Regions from separate parts of the Nitrospina gracilis 3/211 genome, predicted to be linked through region 1. Evidence: riboswitches for the same ligand, from Rfam matches in the RefSeq annotation. Region 1 holds a riboswitch; the other holds the start of a gene.
What was found. Region 1 has a riboswitch for cobalamin ahead of cobS (adenosylcobinamide-GDP ribazoletransferase). Riboswitches for the same ligand answer to the same signal wherever they lie in the genome.
Positions count from the first base shown of each region.

Region 2: another riboswitch for cobalamin. It lies ahead of TX82_RS09615 (ABC transporter substrate-binding protein); the one in region 1 lies ahead of cobS (adenosylcobinamide-GDP ribazoletransferase).

Region 1 covers NZ_HG422173.1:1,146,533-1,151,187, reverse strand. The annotation lists gene TX82_RS05515 (hypothetical protein) at 66-323, opposite strand; gene TX82_RS05510 (sigma-54 interaction domain-containing protein) at 618-1,667, opposite strand; cobalamin riboswitch at 2,146-2,325, shown strand; gene cobS (adenosylcobinamide-GDP ribazoletransferase) at 2,584-3,357, shown strand; gene bluB (5,6-dimethylbenzimidazole synthase) at 3,354-4,580, shown strand.
Region 2 covers NZ_HG422173.1:2,024,898-2,029,874, forward strand. The annotation lists gene TX82_RS09605 (FecCD family ABC transporter permease) at 1-176, opposite strand, end outside; gene TX82_RS09610 (heme ABC transporter ATP-binding protein) at 176-982, opposite strand; gene TX82_RS09615 (ABC transporter substrate-binding protein) at 979-1,962, opposite strand; cobalamin riboswitch at 2,066-2,232, opposite strand; gene TX82_RS09620 (alpha/beta hydrolase) at 2,296-2,949, opposite strand; gene TX82_RS15275 (tRNA nucleotidyltransferase/poly(A) polymerase-related protein) at 2,946-4,346, opposite strand; gene TX82_RS09630 (MinD/ParA family ATP-binding protein) at 4,445-4,977, opposite strand, start outside.

The DNA of each region.
Region 1 (4,655 bases):
ATAAACCGCTCCTTGCGCTGTAAACGAAATGTTGCGGACACGGGAACCCGGCCCGCGCCGGTTTGTCACTTCGCCGGTCTCGGGCCCTCGTGCCCCAGGCTGTAAACCCACCTGCCGTCCGGCATTTTTCTTTTTTCCATCACGCCTTCCTGGACCAACCGCTCGAGAGCCAGCCCTACCAGCTCCAGCATGTTTTCGTAACGTTGGCGCGCCAGCCAGTGCATCACGCCTTCTGCCGTGTCGGAGGCACGCGGATGCTTCTCCAAATAACCCTGGATGTCCAGGATGATCCTCGAAAGTTCGTTTGCAGAGTAGGGATCCACATTAGCCTTCCAGAGTTGGCAATGGATATCAGACAGCAAAGCCCATGCCAGAAATCACAATGATGAGGGAGGTTGATTTAAAAGGCGTTTGCACGGACTCGGAATTTTCCGATGGGATTTTTTTGACCCACCCGAAAAACGGGAAGTGAAAACAACCTATTTGTTATCAATCTGTTTATTCTGATCGAGAGCGCAACACCAGATGGGGCAAAAAAGACCCGCTCGCAAAAAAATAAACAGAGGTGTCCTCAAATCAAGGAAACGCTTTGAATGAAATTTAATGTGGGGGAAGTTTCAGAATTGCGTGCGGTCGATGCCGTGTTTTTTGAGCAGGCGGGCGAGAGAGCGGCGCTCCTTGCCGGAACGGCGGGCGGCTTCGGTGATGTTGCCGCCGGTCTCAATAATCAGTGCGCTCAGGTAACTCACTTCGAATTCCTCGATCGCCTGCGCCTTTGCCTCTTGAAAGGAAACATTGGTGATAGGGCCGGGTGTTGTTCCTTCGGAAACGCAACCTGTTTCCACACTGCACGATAGGGGCGCAACGCGAATCTGGTCGCCATCGGCAAGCAGGCAGGCGCGATGCAGAAAGTTTTCCAGTTCGCGGATGTTGCCAGGCCAGTGGTAAGTTCGCATCCATTCCAGCGTTTCGGGATGCAGACTGCGCGTGGGGAGATTGTAACGGAGACGATACCGTTCCAGAAAATGGAGGCTTAATGTTTCAATATCATGTTCGCGCTGGCGAAGAGGAGGGAGGACCAGGTCGAGGATGTCCAGGCGGAACAACAAATCCTGCCGAAACGAACCTTTTCTCACCAGCGCGTGCAGATCGCGGTTGCTCGCCGCCATCACCCGCACATCGGCACGAATGAATTTTTTACCGCCAAGGGGACGGTAATTCTGGTCCTGCAAAAACCGCAGTAATGTCACCTGCGCGCGCGGCGACAGCGTGTCCACCTCATCCAGAAACAACGTGCCGCCGTCGGCCTGCGCGATGAGTCCCGGTTGTTCGCCTTTGGCGTCGGTGAACGCGCCGCTGGCGTGACCGAACAATTCGTTTTCCACCAACGTGTCGGGTAGCGCGCCGCAATTGACAGGAATAAATGGATGGTTCTGCCTTGTACCGAGATAATGAATGGCGCGGGCCGCCCTTTCCTTACCAGTCCCGGTTTCGCCAAGCACAAGAAGCGGGGCGTCGAACTGCGACAATTTCTGAATCAGGTCGCGGACATGCTGGAACTCGCGGGAATGCCCGATGAGGCCAATCTCATCCAGCGGATCATAAGCCTGAGGAGGAGCGGGTGGACGCGAGGGGGACGCGCCGTTTTTGCCCGTCGCCAGGGTCATTGCCTGTCCTCCATTACTTTTGATACAGGGAACCAGTTCACAATCAATTCAAGGTTCACTCGGGCAATTGAAGAGGCTTGTTCGGATTTTCGATCATGAGGCACCCGAAACATACCCCATGCACTCAATTCACGTCAACCCTTCCGGTTCCCCTTTAAGGACTGCAAGTGATGTTTTCCACAGCCCATATCATTTAATTTCAATCTATTGAATAGATATGAAAGGTTTTAATTATTTTTTTATTAGACCCAAATTTTTTATACCAATCGGAACTAGCATTAAATAAATTTCGGAAGGCAGTGGGCCGCCTTTTATTGTCATGCCTATTCCAACTTCTCACCTTCTTCCTTAACGAGCACCTCTTTTTACTTATATTTTTTTGTCAAGAAAGCTTGCTGTTTTTCTTTTGAACGAGGTTTCCGAAGATTCTCCAAAGACGAAACCAAGAATTTTTGTTTGACAAAAGGGGGTGATTTGATATTTATGGGCTCACATTCGAATATCTGATTTGTTCAAAAAAGGGAAGACGGTGCGAATCCGTCGCGGGCCCGCCGCTGTAACCGGGGACGAAACCCTCCCACACCACTGTTCCTGCGAATGGGAAGGGGGAGGCGAGTAGATCGATCCGGAAGCCAGAAGACCTTGTTGAACGAACGATTTTCAAACTCTTCGTGGACTGAGAGGTTGAGGGTAGAACGACTATCCCATCCTTTTTTAGGCTGGGATTTTTTTTATGCCCGACTTCTCACTGGAAGCAAGGAATTCCGGTGGAAGCTTGTTGCGTTGCATCCCATTCGTACACCATTCGCCCAGCTTGGGGACGCCCGTTCCCTGTCCGCCGCGCGAGTATCGTTTTCCTCCGGTCCTCGGCTTCTTTTTCCAAATTAAAATTCGGGTTCGCGGAGGCATTGCCGCGATGAGTGCGTTTTTCTCCGCCCTGTCGTTTCTGTCCATTCTTCCCGGACCCTCCCGCCGCACCTTCGACACGCGCATGGTATCGCATTTTCCGGTGGTGGGATTGCTGATCGGCGGACTTCTCGTTGCCGTGGACATGATCGCTTCCTGGTTGTTCCCTCCGTTTCTGCGTGCGGTGGTGGACGTTGCGTTCCTCGCAATCATCACCGGAGCGCTGCACCTGGACGGATTGGCCGACAGCGCCGACGGCCTGTTCTCGCACCGGCCATGCGAGGAAGCTCTAGCCATCATGAAGGACCCGCGCATCGGCGTGATGGGTGCGGTGGCGCTGGTTCTCTGTCTGGCTCTCAAGGTCGCCGCAGTGCACGGGCTGTCCGGTCCATCGACGTGGTTGTGGCTGGTGATCGCTCCCGCCTTCGCGCGTTCGACTCAGGTAATCGCGCTGGCCACGATGCCGGACGCACGCGGCGGTGCGGGCATGGGCGCTCCGCTTTACGCATCATCAAAAACGCTGGCCTGCCTTGTCTGCATTCTGCCACTGGCACTGCCGTTTTTTTTCGATCTCCGTATCGGGGTGTGTGCGGTTTTGGTGTTTGCCGCCGTCACGTCACTCGCATTGGTTTATTTTCATCGCCGGATCGGTGGCATGACCGGCGATACCTTCGGCGCGCTCTCGGAACTGGTGGAAACCGCACTTCTGGTTGCCGGGGCGGCGTTCCACCATGCTTCCGTCTCCTCCGCAGGATTCTTTTTTGGAAAGGCTGTATCCCCATGACCCATTCCGTTCTGATCACCGGCGGATGCCGAAGCGGAAAGAGCCGCCACGCGCTGGAACTCGCCGCACGTCACACCGGCCCGAAAGTGTTTCTCGCCACGGCACAGGCTCTTGACGATGAAATGAGCGAGCGAATTGAGAAGCACAAAGAAGAACGTGGGCCCGGTTGGATCACTCATGAAGAACCTTTGGACCCCGGGTCCATCCTGAGAGACGGAACTTGTGCGCCCGGTTCGCTGGTTATACTGGATTGCATCACCTTATGGCTGAGCAACCTGTTGATGGCCTCCATCACGCGAGAAAACATCCTGAGACGCGTGGATGAATTGCTGGACGTTTGTCAGAGGTTCGACGGCACCGTCATCCTCATCACCAATGAAGTCGGCGCGGGCATCGTTCCGGGTTCGGCGCTGGGCCGCGAGTTCCGCGATCTGGCGGGAGAAATCAATCAGCGCGTCGCCGCCCGCCTCGACGAAGTCATTCATACCGTGTCCGGCATCGCCACAGTTCTCAAGTCCAACCGAAAGGAAAACTCTCCGCTCGAAAATGGAAAAGGTTTTAACAACCCGTTCTCGGTAGAGGACAAGGCGGGGCTGTACCGGGCCATCTTCGAACGGCGTGACGTGCGACATTTTCAATCAAAACCAATTCCTCCGCACGCGTTGAAACGAATTCTGCGCGCCGCGCATCACGCGGGTTCTGTAGGATTCAGTCAGCCGTGGAATTTTCTTGTCATCGACGATCCGGCGACGAAGGAGAAAATGTTCCAGAATTTCATCCATGCCAACGGCGATGCGGAGAAAAATTATTCCGGTGCAAAACGGGAACTGTATTCCTCGCTCAAACTGGAAGGCATCCGCGAAGCGCCGGTCAATGTGCTCGTCACCTGCGACCGCGAACGCGCCGGACCCCACGTCCTCGGGCGCAACACGGTGCTCGAAACGGATCTGTTCAGCACCTGCTGTGCCGTGCAGAACCTGTGGCTCGCCGCGCGTGCAGAAGGTGTGGGCGTCGGCTGGGTGAGCATTCTGTCAATGGATCAATTGAAGGTCGATCTCGCGTTGCCAGAATTCGTCGAGCCCGTGGCTTACCTGTGCATGGGGTACCCCGCCGCCGGCTATGCGAAGCCCATGCTGGAAGAAGAGGGATGGGCGAAACGCATTCCTTTGGAGGAAGTGGTTTTTTTCAACCACTGGGGACAAACCGTGGAAAAGCGGTTTTAAATCATCACCTCAGCCATTCCGGTTTTCCCGGCAGGAAGGGGTTGGCGGATGAAGACAGCCGCGCGCCCATCACCT
Region 2 (4,977 bases), 880 kb from region 1:
ATATTCGCATCCACGTTCTCCGCGAACGGGATGTCGCTGGACAACGCTTTCATCAGGTTGACGCTGGTGGGACCAATCAACGGGGCGATTCCCAGTACCAGGAGAAAGAGCAGGAAGAACGCGGTGACCACCTGCACGTAGCGGCGGGGTGTGAGTCCATGCGTGTGGGTCAGCATCACGCGCCCTCCGGAGAAATCAGGAAACTGCCGTCGGCCTCGTCGCGATAAATGTTGACGCCGATCTCGTACACCTCCTCCAGGATGTCCTTTTGTAAAACTTCCTCTGGTGCGCCGTCTTTGATCACTCGCCCCTGTTTCAGCAATACAAGGCGGCAGCAGTATTTTGAGGCGAGGTGCAGGTCGTGCATGGCCACGGCGATGGTGACATTCTGTTTGCTGTTGAGGTCGTTCAGAATCCGCAACAATTCCACTTGGTATTTGAGGTCGAGTGCGGAGGTCGGTTCGTCCAGCAACATCGCTTCCGGTTCCTGCGCGATGGCGCTGGCCAGCATGACGCGCTGTTTTTCACCGCCGCTGATTTCGTTAAACAGGCGCTCGGCGAACATCGAAGTCTGCGTCTGTTCCAAAGCGCGGCGGACGATCTCGAAATCGCTTTCGCCCTCGAAGGTGAACGCGGAGAGATACGGATGCCGCCCCATCATCACCACCTCGCTCACTTTGAACGGAAAGGGCATGTGGTGCTCCTGCGGAATCCAGGCGATGGACTGCGCCAGTTGCTTGCGGTTGCAGGAATGGATGTCGCGGCCGCGAAACAGCACGCGCTGGCTATCCGGTTCCAGAATCCCCGCCATGAGTTTGAGCAGGGTGGACTTGCCTGAGCCGTTTGGACCGATGATGCCGACGAACTCCCCAGAGGCGATGTCCAGCGACACCTCCCGCACCACGGGGTCCTTGTCGTAGGCGAACGAAATGCCTTCGGCGCGCAGGAGCGGTTGTGTGGTTGTGGAAGCGGCGGTGGTCATCCCTGTCCTCCCGTAGACGACGTTTCATTTGATGGTCCGAACACCTCCGGGTGCAGGGCACGGGCGAAGTCGTCCAGAATGCTGAGCAGGCGCGGTCCGGGGATGAGGATGTAGTCGGCGCTGATGAAATGGATGTTATTTTCGGACACTGCGCGGATGGTGGAAAAGCGCCGCCATTCTTTAAGACGCGCCGCCTTTTCTTCCGCTGTCATGTTCATGGCGGGTCCAGCCTCGATGATCACCTGCGGCGATTGCTGGATGATGTACTCCTTATTGATCTTCGGGTAGGGCGCAATCGTGTCGGTGACGATGTTTTTTCCACCCGCCAGCTCCAGCAGTTCCCCGAGAAACGAACTCGGCCCGACAGCGTAAAGACTGCGTCCCGGCTCGTTGCTGTCGCCCAGTATCAATAAGGTGGATTTCGGCGCGTGTCCTTTCAGTTTCTGGCGGTATGCGTCGATTCCGGATTTCAGGCGGTGGATCAACTCCTTCGCGCGGTCTTCGATATGAAGCGCCTTCCCCATTTTGTGTAACGATTCGTAAATCTGTTCGAGGGTCTGCATCTCGACGGCGAGCGTGCGGATGTGGAGATTCACCGCGTTGTTCTTAAGAGTATGGCTGGTGGCCTGGTGGATGACGAGGTCCGGGTTCAGCGTGATCCAGCGCTCGATGCTGGGATGCAGGAGACTGCCGATCTTCGTGCGTGCGCAGGCTTCGGGCGGATACTTACAGAAGTTGGTGACGCCGACGACGCGGTCGCCCACGCCCAGCTCAAACAGAAACTCCGTGATCGACGGCGACATGGAGATGATGCGTTGCGGCGCGTTACCGGGTTCCACCGCCCACGATGAAAGCGGAACCGCCAGCAGAGCTAGCAGGCACAACGCCGCACAGACGCTTCGGAAATAGCTTCCGAACGTGGCGGGCTTTGAATACAACGATGGCTTGGGAAAGCGATTGATTGCCGGGCGCGCGGTCATATCCGGTACCGATCCGGAAACCTGGAAGGCCCAAACAAAAAATCCCTTTCCGGGTGGAAAGGGAAACAGGTCATGTCACCTTCACCTCTCAGGTCCCGGAGAGTGTGTGAAGCATATTCAGACAGGCTTTCTGGCTTCCGGATCGTCCTACCGCCCGCGCCTTCCCGTTCCCTGGAACAGTGGCAAGATGCGGGTGTCGTCCCCGGTTACAGCGGCGGCACCGCGACGGATTCGCACCGTCTTTCCTTCATCTGAATACAGCGATTCAATTTGGGATCAGCATAGCAAAACGCTGGGGCAAGTCAACGAAATTCCCTGGAATGGGGAGAGGGGTCAGACCTCGAGGAACTTGATCAAATCCTGGATGTTTTCCGCGCTCACTTCGTGCCCCTGCGGGGTTTCTTTGATTGTCAGGGTATGGCCGTGGCTCTGCATTTCATCCAGTGCGTGCTCGGCCAGGAAAGAGGGCACCACATCGTCGTTGGCACCGAAGATGCCGAGAATCTGCGCCGCGACGTTTTTGGTGGTGATCTCCGGCAACTCCGGCAGGAAGCCGCAGATGGACGCCACCTTGTGCACCGGATGTTTGCCCATCAGTGCGTACACCAAAGACGCCGCGCCGCCCTGGGAAAATCCCCACAGGCAGGTGTGGAATCCGTTGGCGACATTCTGTTCCTTCATGAAGCGGTGGGTTTCGTCCACCATTCCGGTGGTGAAGTCGAGAAACTGCTGGACCGCTTCCTTTTGCCGGGGACCGTCCAGCCACCAGCTCCACACGCCGTTGCCCGCATCCACCGGACCTTCCGGATAAATGGCGACGATGTTGTTCAGTTGCAGCCGGTTGCCGTGGATCAGCATGTTCTCCGGTGTCGATTCCGCCCCGTGAAACCCAATGAGCACATTCACCGGTTTGGCTGAATCGATTTCCGTCTGCCCGATAATGACTTTCTTTCCCAGCCAGGTCTGGTTCTGATATTGCATGTTCATGTTTCCCGCTTGAGTTTGAGTTGTTGGATGAGATCGGCGGCCAGCGCCTCGGCCTGCCTGCGCGTGGCAATGCGCCCCAGAACACGGGCTTCCTCCACGCGGTCGAGTATGGTTTTGTATGCGGGAGACGGTGACAGCTGGAATTTGCGTGTCAGCGTTCTCCCGTTCAACAGCGTCGGGTTTGCCTGTGCCGGCCGGTAAGTGTTCAGGTAAAACTCCACGAGCCGGTTGAGGGCCAGCAGGAACGGTTGCAGGTCGTCGCCGACCTCCATCTTAACAGCCGTTGCCAGAATGGCTCCCGAAAAGAAATCGTCTTCCGCCTGTTTGCATAACTGGTAGATTCCGGATAGGTCGTCTTCCTCGTTGGTCGCGGGCATGTTGGTCGCGTATTCCAAAACGTTGTGGTGCACAGCCAGGGCCCGGTCGGTGAAAAGAATGTGGTCGTTGCTGAGCCGCAGGTCTTTCATGATACGAACGGGGAGAGAATCGTTGCGGATTCTTGTCCCGGTTAAATGCTGATCGGGGGCATCCTCCAAAGGACGCAACAGCACCGCGAGCTTGAGCAGGGCGCGTCGAGGTGGTACGTCGATGTATTCGCGGAACCGGGTGCGGTGCTTCGGCGAAATCTTTTCGGTTTCCACAAGCAGGATTTCCAACCGGTCCAGGATGCGAAGGGCCTCAGCCCCGTTGTCCGTTAAAGAATCCGCAGGGCCGTCGTCGAAATGCAGGGCTAGTTCCGGGATGAGCGCGGACAGGAGACCCGTCTCCACCAGGCGATCGAGGTGCGAGTTGGGAGTGCCGAGCAGGATCAACAGTTCGTGGGACAGGCGTTCGGCGGCGACGGTGCGGATGCGTCCGCGGGTTTCGGCTATGCGCCGCGAGGTTTCTTCGTCGATGTCGAAACCCAGCGTGTTGGCGAAACGGTAAGCGCGAAGCAGGCGCAGGGGATCGTCTTCGAACACCGGGCCGGGCAGGGCGCGTACGGTGCGGCTTGCGATGTCCTCAACCCCGCCAAAGGGATCGACCAACGTGTCTTTTCCGGCGATCAAATCTTCCAGCGGCTGACCCATCGCATTGATGGTGAAGTCGCGGTGCGCCAGGTCGTCTTCCAGCGTTTTGCCCTGCAGGGTGGTGAAATCGAAATACACGTCGCGCGCGATCACCACGCGGTGGGTTTCGCGTCCCGGCGTGGAGTCCAGAGGCACCAGGGTGAGTGAATGTGCTTTCGCAAAGCGCTTGGACACCTCCGGCGCTTCGTTGCAGGCGAAATCGAAATCGGCGCAGGCCTTGCCCATAAATCGGTCGCGCAGGGTGCCGCCCACCACGTAAAGCGGGCGACCCAACTCGCGGCTGAGACGCAACAGGTTTTCAAGCTGGTTTTGGTAATCTTTCGACATGCGATCCCGGAAAAAGGGTTTCTGCGGGATATCTTAACAGATTCGAAAAGAGGGGGCAGGCAGGGTGAGCGGACAGGGGGCGGTGAGGCGGGTGAACCTCAGCGGTCCCAGCCGGATTTCAGCTTGATCTCGAGCGAAACGAACATCGAGCCGTTTTTCTTTACCATGTGCAGGTCGGTGTGAGTCAGGTTGCTCAGCACCTGGCGGATGTTTTCGGATGGCTTGCTGGCTGGATCCTTGACAAGGAACGGCACCATGTCATCGATGGAGCCGCGGACTTCCTCGCTGTCCACCACGTAGCCCAGGTACTGTGCGTCCACGTCGAGGTATTTCTTGACGAGCTTGCACAGGGTGTCTCCGACCATGATGTCGCGTTTGCCGCGCACGCGGTTGATGACGAGCCCCGGCGAGAAGGTGCGGATGATGTCATTGATCGCCTCCAGCGAATCCGGATCGGTTTCCCTGATCTTGGCGCGGAGCTGGTCGATTTCGAAACAGTCCTCGCTCACCTCCGGATTTTTCGAAAAGTCGAGCGCGTGCTGGATTTCGGCGTTGGCCTTGAACTCCTGGCTGATGCGGCGGAACAGCACAGATTTGATGTAATTGAACGTGTTGGTGATGGAAGTCATCT